3 regions of the Alteromonas sp. AWQ4_252 genome follow, and region 3 is predicted to be linked to each of the others. Evidence: predicted binding sites of a transcription regulator. Region 3 holds the regulator's gene; each other region holds the start of a gene.
The links. The regulator sigma-54, encoded in region 3, starts transcription at its own class of promoters, with help from an activator protein. The targets are predictions, from matches to a motif close to GTTGGCACGNNNNTNGNNT.
Positions count from the first base shown of each region.

Region 1: the regulator sigma-54 is predicted to act here: its motif matches at 1,685-1,703, upstream of ACXACM_RS08760 (PEP-CTERM sorting domain-containing protein).
Region 2: the regulator sigma-54 is predicted to act here: its motif matches at 1,376-1,394, upstream of flgA (flagellar basal body P-ring formation chaperone FlgA).

Region 1 is NZ_JBSWSV010000001.1:1,986,303-1,989,586, forward strand. It holds gene ACXACM_RS08755 (peroxiredoxin-like family protein) at 7-654, shown strand; gene ACXACM_RS08760 (PEP-CTERM sorting domain-containing protein) at 877-1,620, opposite strand; gene ACXACM_RS08765 (catalase) at 1,943-3,284, shown strand, end outside.
Region 2 is NZ_JBSWSV010000001.1:2,123,375-2,126,658, forward strand. It holds gene flgN (flagellar export chaperone FlgN) at 1-69, opposite strand, end outside; gene flgM (flagellar biosynthesis anti-sigma factor FlgM) at 90-425, opposite strand; gene flgA (flagellar basal body P-ring formation chaperone FlgA) at 517-1,251, opposite strand; gene ACXACM_RS09380 (chemotaxis protein CheV) at 1,414-2,334, shown strand; gene ACXACM_RS09385 (CheR family methyltransferase) at 2,354-3,187, shown strand; gene flgB (flagellar basal body rod protein FlgB) at 3,283-3,284, shown strand, end outside.
Region 3 is NZ_JBSWSV010000001.1:1,811,322-1,814,605, forward strand. It holds gene rapZ (RNase adapter RapZ) at 1-342, opposite strand, end outside; gene ptsN (PTS IIA-like nitrogen regulatory protein PtsN) at 391-834, opposite strand; gene hpf (ribosome hibernation promoting factor) at 838-1,125, opposite strand; gene ACXACM_RS08120 (RNA polymerase factor sigma-54) at 1,157-2,644, opposite strand; gene lptB (LPS export ABC transporter ATP-binding protein) at 2,734-3,284, opposite strand, start outside.

The DNA of each region.
Region 1 (3,284 bases), 170 kb from region 3:
TAAACAATGAAATCTTTAAAAGCTCAAACCCAAGCCAAAGTTGATGCCGGCAGAAAGAACAACCCGGACTTTATGGCTGGTGTAGATAAAGAAATTGAAAAAGCGAAAGCCTTGCAGCAAGGTGAATTGGCGCTGCCGGTGGGTGAAAGAGCGCTACTGTTTACTTTACCGTCTCCCACTGGTGAGCAAGTTTCACTGCAAGATTATTTAGAGCAGGGGCCTGTAGTACTCACGTTTTATCGTGGAAGTTGGTGCCCGTATTGCAACTTACAATTAAACGCTTTAAAGCAACGTATTGATGATATTACCTCCCTCGGAGCCAAGCTGATTGCTATTAGTCCAGAACGACCTGATGGCACCCTTAGCGCTCATGAGATTAGTGAATTACCTTTTACTGTTTTGTCTGACCAAGACGCAAAAGTCGCTGCAAGTTACGGCGTTGCATGGCAAGTACCTGAATTTTTGCTTGAGCATATGCGCAAAGATCGCGGCCTCGATTTGCAAGAAATAAACAATGGGAATGCCACCATTTTGCCCATTCCTGCGACCTTTGTGTTAAATCAAAATGGAGAGGTTATATGGCGATATGTGGATGTGGATTACAGAACCCGCTCGGAGCCTGATGATATCATTAATGCGCTAAAAGCTATTTAAAAACGCAATAGATTTACATGTAATTTCAGGTGTTTTTGTTTGCATTTTTTGTCATGATAAGTGTCCTCTACTGAAACTACACCAAGTCTCGTGCTTTATGCATGAAATGGGTGAGTATTTACTGTCTTCCTGACAGGTCAACCACCAATAAAAAAGGCACCGAAAACGATGCCTTTCTATATGATTAAAGAAAAATCTAACTTGATATTATCTTTTAATGAGTTATTTGCGACGACGGAAGCCTAGCAAACCAATACTACTCAGAGCGAGAATACCTAAAGTAGCCGGTTCAGTCACATTGGCTTGAGGAGGTGCAATATCTTCTGTTATGCCAGCATACAGGACATCTGACTGACTATAATTATAAAAACCAAATGATCCGTCAGCAAAGCTTCCTGCGACATTTAATTCCAAGTTACCGTCTACAAATACCTGAACAAGTGACGATGTAAATACTAGGTCGAAAGAGTAAGTTGTATTGTCACTCCAGCCAGTGTTGCCTAATGTCGTTCCCCGTTGCAATTCCTCGAATCCTGTCGTTGTACCATGATTCCAAAATGACGAAACGTCCATGACATCAGTAATACGTGAGATAGCTAAGCCTGCAGTTGCGCTTCCATAAAATGTCTGATTGCCTTGTTTCCAGTCGATAAGCAAATAATCAGCGTTTGCATTATTAAAATCTCCTGCATTGTAACCTAAGACAAAACCGATGAAGTCGTCATCACTTGAGGTTTGAACAGTTATCTCCCCTGATAAAGACAATCCTTGACTATCAACACCACTGAAAAATACGGTTGGGTCACCATTTATAGATTGGTATACAGAGTCGTTGCCAGCTTGCAAAGACCAAGATCCTGCACCCTCAGCAGACCATGTACTTAGATCTACGAGTGCAGCCTGAGTTAAGGTGCTCAAGCAAAGGCCAGCGCCAAATACAAAACTTTTTAATTTAACGTTTTTCATAATTGTTCCTTAATTAATCTACAGTATCTTAAATCTAAGTATAATCACTGATTCAAACTGGTTTAAGCAAATGTTGTACCAGCGTAAAAAGCACTTAAAAACATTGGTTTACGATTTTTTTTAAAAATTTTGTAGAGAGTGTGTTAAATTCTTTGACAGTATTTTCGGAGTTACAAAATGATCTACTTCCCTTTCATCGTAAATATTGATTAAGATGATAGATTAATATCACTATTTTAAATTAATATTTCCAATCATAATTACCTTAAATAATCGACTGGCAAGATTAACTTGTCAGCTTACTTATATTAAGGAATGTATTATGAGTCAGTGTCCCTTTTCTAAAAAAATCGATAGCCAGGTACCATTAACCAGCAGTAACGGTGCACCAGTCGCATCAGATAATCAAAGTCGCACAGTGGGTCGCCGTGGGCCAGTTACCTTTGACAATCACTATTTGTTTGAAAAGCTGGCTCATTTTAATCGCGAGCGTATTCCCGAGCGAGTAGTACACGCCAGAGGTAGTGCCGCTTACGGTACCTTTACCGTAACCCGCGGCTTGTCTGATTACACCATCGCTGATTTTTTGCAGGAAGAAGGCGCACAAACTCCAGTATTTTTGCGTTTTTCCACTGTGGGTGGCGGTCAGGATTCCAGTGACTATGCCCGCGACCCTCGCGGATTTGCGGTAAAGTTCTACACCCAACAGGGTAACTGGGACATGGTCGGCAACAATACGCCAGTTTTCTTCTTGCGAGATGGGATCAAGTTCCCCGACTTTATTCACAGCCAGAAAAAGAACCCGCGTACCAACTTGCCAGATCCACAGGCAATTTATGAGTTCTGGGCGAATAACCCTCAGTCGTTACATCAGTCGACTATTTTGATGTCAGACCGAGGTATACCTTTATCGTATCGTCACGTTAATGGTTATAGTTCACACACGTTGAGTTTCTGGAACAAGCAGGGTGAACGATTCTGGGTTAAATGGCACTTTAAAACCAATCAGGGTATTAAAACACTGACCAACGAAGAAGCTGCCCGTATGCCCGCTTTCGGCGCGCAGCAGGATTTAGTCGACAGTATCGACAACGGTGATTTTCCTTCCTGGACGGTAAATGTGCAAATCATGACTGAAGCGGAGGCGAAGACTTATCGTATTAACCCTTTCGATTTAACGAAGGTATGGCCGCACAGCGACTTCCCGTTAATTGGAGTGGGGCAGTTGGAGCTGAATCGCAATGTAGATAATTATTTTGCAGAAACTGAGCAAGCCGCCTTTGCGCCGAGCAATTTGGTTCCCGGTATTGGTGCTTCTCCCGACAGAATGTTACAGGCAAGATTGTTGGCATACCAGGATGCTCATCGCTACCGGGTGGGGGCTAATGTGAATCAAATTCCGGTAAATACACCGCGATGCCCGGTTCATAACTATCAGCGCGATGGGGCTTTTGCAGGTATTCAGCCCGCTCTGGCTGGAAGTGGAGCGAACTTCTATCCAAATAATCGGAGTGAGAATGGTGCGCCAGCAGAAGTCGAAAGCGCTGCTGAGCCTGCTATGCCACTGGAAGAAGATGCATGGTTGGATGTACATGATATTCAGGATGAGGACAATTTTTCTCAAGCAGGCGATTTGTTCCGCATAATGTCAGATGATCAAAAGC
Region 2 (3,284 bases), 310 kb from region 3:
GAGCAGACCGGACAAATGAACTAAGTTGTCAATTTGTTGTTCCAGTAGCTGTTCAAGCGCTTGCGCCATACTTATCAAATCTCTTTAAGTTAGGATTTTAATCCGAAAACCTGCGCTTCCAGACGGGCAATTTTTTGCGCCAAAGAGTCTGGATCTATTTTATATTCGCCACTTTGAATCGCCTTTTTAAGTTTATCAACTTTTTCCTGATTCACAGGGGCTTCGGTTCCTTTCTTCTGAACCTGATTCAATTGTTGCGCAGATTGTGTCAAAGACACGCTGTCCTGACGGGGAGCGGTAGCCGTTTGCGTTCGCGCTGCGGCTTCCTGCTGACCGGCATTCTGTGCCTGATTTTGCTGACTACTCAGCTTTGCGTTGTCGATGGGTGGTTTAACCCCACCGCCATTTACATTATTTATTGCCATATTTAAATTCCACTACCAATAACACCTCATACACGTTATCGGCAAATCGCGGCGCATCTTTAACCTTTTTTACGATAATTTTTGTATTTTTCTACAAATTAACCACAACGGTTTGCGTACTTGCGATCTCAGCAATCAACGACTTTTTTGATGACGCGTTAACTACTTGAATATTATCACCAATTACACCATCTTGCTTGGCTATGCCGGCAGTTTTCACGCGCATACCTCCAGCTTGTGCAAGTATCGTAATACGATCACCCTTACAAACAAAGCATAACATATTCGATTGAATAGGTTGACCATTTCTTATTCTGCGCTTTAAACGGGCACCGATAAGTTGCGTCATGTCTTCGTAACTGGTGTGACGTAGCATGTTCACATCAATCTCCGAAAATGACAGATTTTCGGCACTGAGCAAAGTGCCTGGGCTCAACATACCCGACGTTACAACCACCGTGCGGGTGCGAGATACCCTTGCATTAGTGAATAAATACCAATCGTTGTTGCCGCAACTCACGCGAACAGAAACATAACTTTGTGACAGTGATGCTGGGTCAGCGTGATAGTTAAAGCCTGTAGGGCAAGCAGGTATTTGAATTCTGTCATCTATGGGCACAATATCCACCTGAAGATTCTCATCGCCATGGCGATCTCCGATGGCGGACAGCAGGTAAGACGACGCGTCTTTCTGAATTCTTTCATGTAATTGCTTTGCTGGCTGTGCAAATGTCGAAAAACTGACTATGTTTAAGAGCAAAGCAAATATTGTCGCCATTATTGTAGTGGGATATTGGCCAACCCAGAATGAAGTCATCTTTTTCATGTTCACTTTTTCTTGTTCACCTGAACGCAATTTGACTATGATGAGAAGTAGAAGCTCAAGGGTGCGATATCACAGTGTCACTTTTTTGGCGATTCTACTTTCAAGCATTAAGTGATATGGTGCAACGCAATGTTCGTGCCCAATTTAATTTAGAGGTGATGTATGTCAGGAATTCTTGATTCCGTTAACCAGCGCACGCAGTTAGTGGGGCAGAATCGGCTCGAGTTATTGTTATTCAGATTGAACGGTCGTCAGCGCTTTGGAATAAACGTATTTAAAGTACGGGAAGTTCTGCAGTGCCCACAGCTAACCGCCATGCCTAAACTCAACTCATTGGTACGGGGTATTGCTCACATTCGGGGGCAGACTATCTCGGTGATTGATTTGAGTATGGCAACGGGTGGTCGACGCATCGAAAACCTCGACACCGCTTTTATTGTCATTGCAGAGTACAACCGCTCTGTTCAGGGCTTTTTGGTAGGTGCGGTAGAACGGATAATTAACACTAACTGGGATGCCATCATGCCGCCCCCCCAAGGTACAGGGCGTGCAAGTTATTTGACGGCAGTTACTGAAGTGGAAGATGAACTCGTTGAAATTCTGGATGTTGAAAAAATTCTCAATGAAATCTCGCCGTTGAATACCGATGTGAGCGAAGATCTTGCTTCAGCGCTCGATAAATCAGAAAGTAGTAATAAAATCATTTTTATTGCTGATGACTCATCTGTTGCCAGAAGTCAGGTGAAAAAAGCGCTTACCGCTTTGGGGCTGGAAATTGAAGTTGCCAAAAATGGCTTGGAAGCACTTAATCGCCTTAAAGAAATTGCTGCAGAAACGGGTGATGTTACGGATAAAGTAGGCGTCTTGGTATCCGATATTGAGATGCCAGAAATGGACGGGTACACGTTAACAGCGGAAATTAAAAATACACCGGAACTACAGAAGTTGCATGTGGTCCTGCATACATCCTTGAGCGGTGTCTTCAATCAGGCCATGGTGCAAAAAGTGGGCGCGGATGATTTTATTGCAAAATTCCATCCCGATGAACTCGCAACTGCGGTGAACAAATGGCTGAAAGATTAGTTATTAGGGCTAACTGAGTTTGAAGAACAAAGAAGTTTCAGCTGAGAGCTATCGCCAGTTTGGGCAATTTTTGCAACAACAGTGCGGTATCTCGCTGGGCGAGAATAAACAATATCTGGTGAGAAGCCGGTTGTCCGCGTTGATGTATGAATTTAACTTCGACAGTATCGATGCTTTGATCGCTGCTGCCATTCGCGGAGGAAATCGGGCCCTGTTGCAAGCAGTTCTCGATGCAATGACGACGAATGAAACCTTGTGGTTTCGCGATAATTACCCCTACGAGTTACTCATCAATACAATTTTCCCTACCCTTTCTATGCAAAATCGCCGCCTCCGAATTTGGAGCGCAGCGTGCTCATCCGGACAAGAACCTTATTCCATTGCCATGTCAGTGTTGGAGCATCAGCGCAGCAAACCTGGCGCGTTGCGCAATGGGGTGGAGATCACCGGTACAGATATTTCCTCTTCCATGCTGGAGAAGTGTAATAGAGGTGTCTATGACGAATTGTCCTTGTCTCGAGGCCTTTCCGCTGAGCGTCGACAACGCTATTTTCAGAGCAATAGCGACGGCATGCAACAGGTTATTCCGGAAGTAAAGCGAATGGTGTCGTTTAAAAGCCTGAACTTGCTTAATTCCTATACAGGGTTGGGTCGCTTCGATATCGTTTTTTGCCGTAATGTGCTTATTTACTTCCCAGCTGACGTAAAGAAAAAGATACTGCAACAAATTGCCGCCCAGTTGCAGCCAGGCGGAATTTTGTTCCTCGGCGCTTCCGAATCTATCGGCGAAGCTGCGCTTTACTATTCAATGGTGAAGTGCCATCCAGGCCTCTATTTTCAAAAGAAAGATTAGTTTTTGTCCCTTCTATAAGTCAGCGTCAAAAATTATTGGCACTTCATTTGCTAAGTAATTCCTGAAGAGTGAAAAACGCATGTGAGGTGCCATCCAT
Region 3 (3,284 bases):
GTCAGATAAAGATTTATTCAGCTTTGCAAGGGGGTGCAAACGACGAGTTTCACTGAATCGCTTAAGCAGCATATCGTCGCTGGCGTCAATATAAACGATAGTCACTTCCCAGGAGGCGGGTAGATAGTCAAGGATTTCTACTAAATCGCTGGGATCTTTTGGTAAGTTACGCACATCTATGCTGACGGCAACCTGGTCGTATTCGTCGGCTACCGTGTGGGTAAGTGCGGGTAATAAATTGACAGGAATATTGTCGACACAATAATAGCCCAAGTCTTCCAGTGCGCGCAGAGCCACCGATTTTCCTGAGCCCGAGCGGCCGCTGATGATAATAAGTTTCACGGGCGTTTCTCCTAAACGAACGTGTAGAACAGTTCCTTTAACAATAAGTTACTGTAAAGCGCGGATAATATCATCACTTGTTTCCGCTTTTCTGATAGTTTTTATCGTTTCTTTATCACTGAGCTTACCTGCTACCGTGGCAAGGGTTTGCAGATGCCCCTCTGTTTGATCCTGAGGAACCAAGAGCGTAAAGAAAATATCCACAGGCTTACTGTCGATGGCGTCAAAATCGATAGCTGGCTTACTGGTAACAACAATGGCAATTACGTGGTCAAGCCCCTCGAGCCGGCCATGAGGTAACGCGATGCCGTTCCCAATCCCTGTGCTACCCATGCGTTCTCGTGACATGAGGCTACTAAGCACCACTGCTTCGTCTATTTCCGGGTTATTTTTAGCGGCAATGCCACTGATTATTTCCAGAATGCGCTTTTTGCTATTGCACTGGACCGCACACTCGGTGCGATCCAGGCTTACTATGGCTTGTATATCCATGGTTTAGTGCTTTTTCAGCTTTTCCTTATGTTTGAGTACTTGCCTGTCTAACTTATCAACCATGCTGTCAATTGCAGCGTACATGTCTTGATTCTGCGAGGATGCGAACACCTCCGCGCCACTCAAATGAACAGTTGCCTCCGCTTTCTGATTAAGTTTCTCAACATTCAGTATGACGTGTACATTCGATATGTGATCGAAGTGTCTTTCCAGTTTACTGAACTTAGTATCGACATAATTACGCAAAGAATCAGTGATCTCAACATGATGACCGGTAAGGTTGATTTGCATATTTCGTCTTCCTTATTGTGAGCAGCCTTAGTTAAATTAGGCTTTTGCGTTGGTTAGACGGTGGAATCGATAGTGATTCCCGGTACTTTGCTATTGTTCGCCGTGCCACCATAATACCTTGGTCGGCCAACAATGAAGCAATCTTGCTGTCGCTTAGTGGTTTGCTCGGCTTTTCGGCCGCAACCAGCTTCTTAATCAGCGCTCTAATCGCCGTAGATGAGCACTCGCCACCTGATTCAGTGGCAACGTGACTGGAGAAGAAATACTTCAACTCAAAAATGCCTCGGGGCGTGTGCATATACTTTTGTGTAGTCACCCGCGAAATGGTTGATTCGTGCATATCTACCATTTCCGCCACGTCGTTTAATACCATGGGCTTCATCATTTCCGGACCGTGTTCAAAAAAGCCCATTTGCTGTTGAACAATGCAATTTGCTACCTTCAACAAGGTATCATTCCGGCTTTCGAGACTCTTGATGAACCACTTGGCTTCTTGCATGTGAGAGCGAATAAATTGGCTGTCACTGCTGTTTTTGGCCCGTCGACTCATGGCCGCATATTGCTGATTAACACTGAGTTTCGGCAGGCTGTCAGGGTTGAGTTCAACTACCCAGCGACCATTTTTCTTCGCCACTGACACATCGGGAATAACGTACTCAGGTTCTTTGGTAATTAGCGCACTACCAGGACGAGGATTCAACGTCTGTAACAAGCGCATGGCTTCCCGAAGCTGATCTTCTTTGAGGCGGGTTTTACGCATTAACGTACGGTAATCTTTACTGCCGAGTAAATCTGCATAGTCTTTTAAAATCAACTTTGCTTCTTCTAACCACGGCGTTTCAGGCGCAAACTGATTTAACTGCACCAATAAACATTCCTGAGGCGTTCTGGAACCTGAACCAATGGGATCGAACATCTGAATGCGTTTCAAGACACATTCCACTTCATCCTCTTCCACCGGTTCTTCCATATCCTCACTGTTGACACTTTGTAGAATGTCGTCGACGGTAACAGTGAGGTAGCCGGACTCGTCGATGGAGTCGATAATGGCTAAGGCAATTGCGCGGTCGGTGTCTGAGAAAGGGGTTAACCGCATTTGCCACAATAAATGGTCTTGAATGTTCTCAGTGGTTTCGCCCTGAAATACTTGTTCGTCGTCACCGCCGGAAGAAGGCCCTGGGGCAGGGGCTGATGAGGCCGAAATGTATTCATCCCAGGTGCTGTCAATGGGAAGCTCATCGGGTAAGTCGTTTTTTTCAAGCGCTTCGCCGGTGTCCATATTATCTGATGCAGACGCGCTCACAGCTTCCTGTGCGCTGTCGTCGTTATCGATATTATTTTTCTCAACTACCTCGTTATCTGCGCCTTCATCTACTTCCAGCAACGGATTTGAATCCAGTGCTTCCTGAATTTCCGCCTGCAAATCGAGCGTAGACAGTTGCAGCAATTTAATTGCCTGCTGTAACTGCGGCGTCATGGTTAGTTGTTGACTAAATTTTAGCTGTAAAGATGGTTTCATCTACGTCTTATTATAACTCTTAAAAAGGATACCCGACAGAATGCCTGCCGTGCCTGCGATAATTCGCATTGCTATCAGGGCTATCTTAACTATAGCCTGAATTGCTCGCCTAGGTATACATCTCTCACTTTTTGGTTACTCAATACTTCTTCGGCAGTGCCTTGAGCAATGAGTTCCCCGTGGCTGACAATATACGCTTCTTCACATACATCCAGAGTTTCACGCACATTGTGATCAGTGATAAGAATGCCAATACCTCTGTCACGTAAATGCTGAATGATCTTCTTTATATCATTAACCGAAATAGGGTCAACACCAGCGAAGGGTTCATCGAGTAAAATAAATTGCGGATTGGCTGCAAGCGCCCTGGCAATTTCAACCCTGCGTCGCTCTCCCCCGGATAAACTCATTCCTGTACTATTGCGTATATGGTTAATATTAAATTCATCAAGTAGCGCATCTGCTTCAGCTTCCCGTTGATGTGTTTTTAAATCTTTACGGGTTTGCAAGATGGCCATGATGTTTTCATGAACAGTAAGCTTGCGAAAAATCGACGCTTCCTGGGGCAGATAACCAATCCCCTTTCGTGCCCGTTCGTGCATTGGCTGATGCGTAAGCTCTTGATTATCTATATTGATTT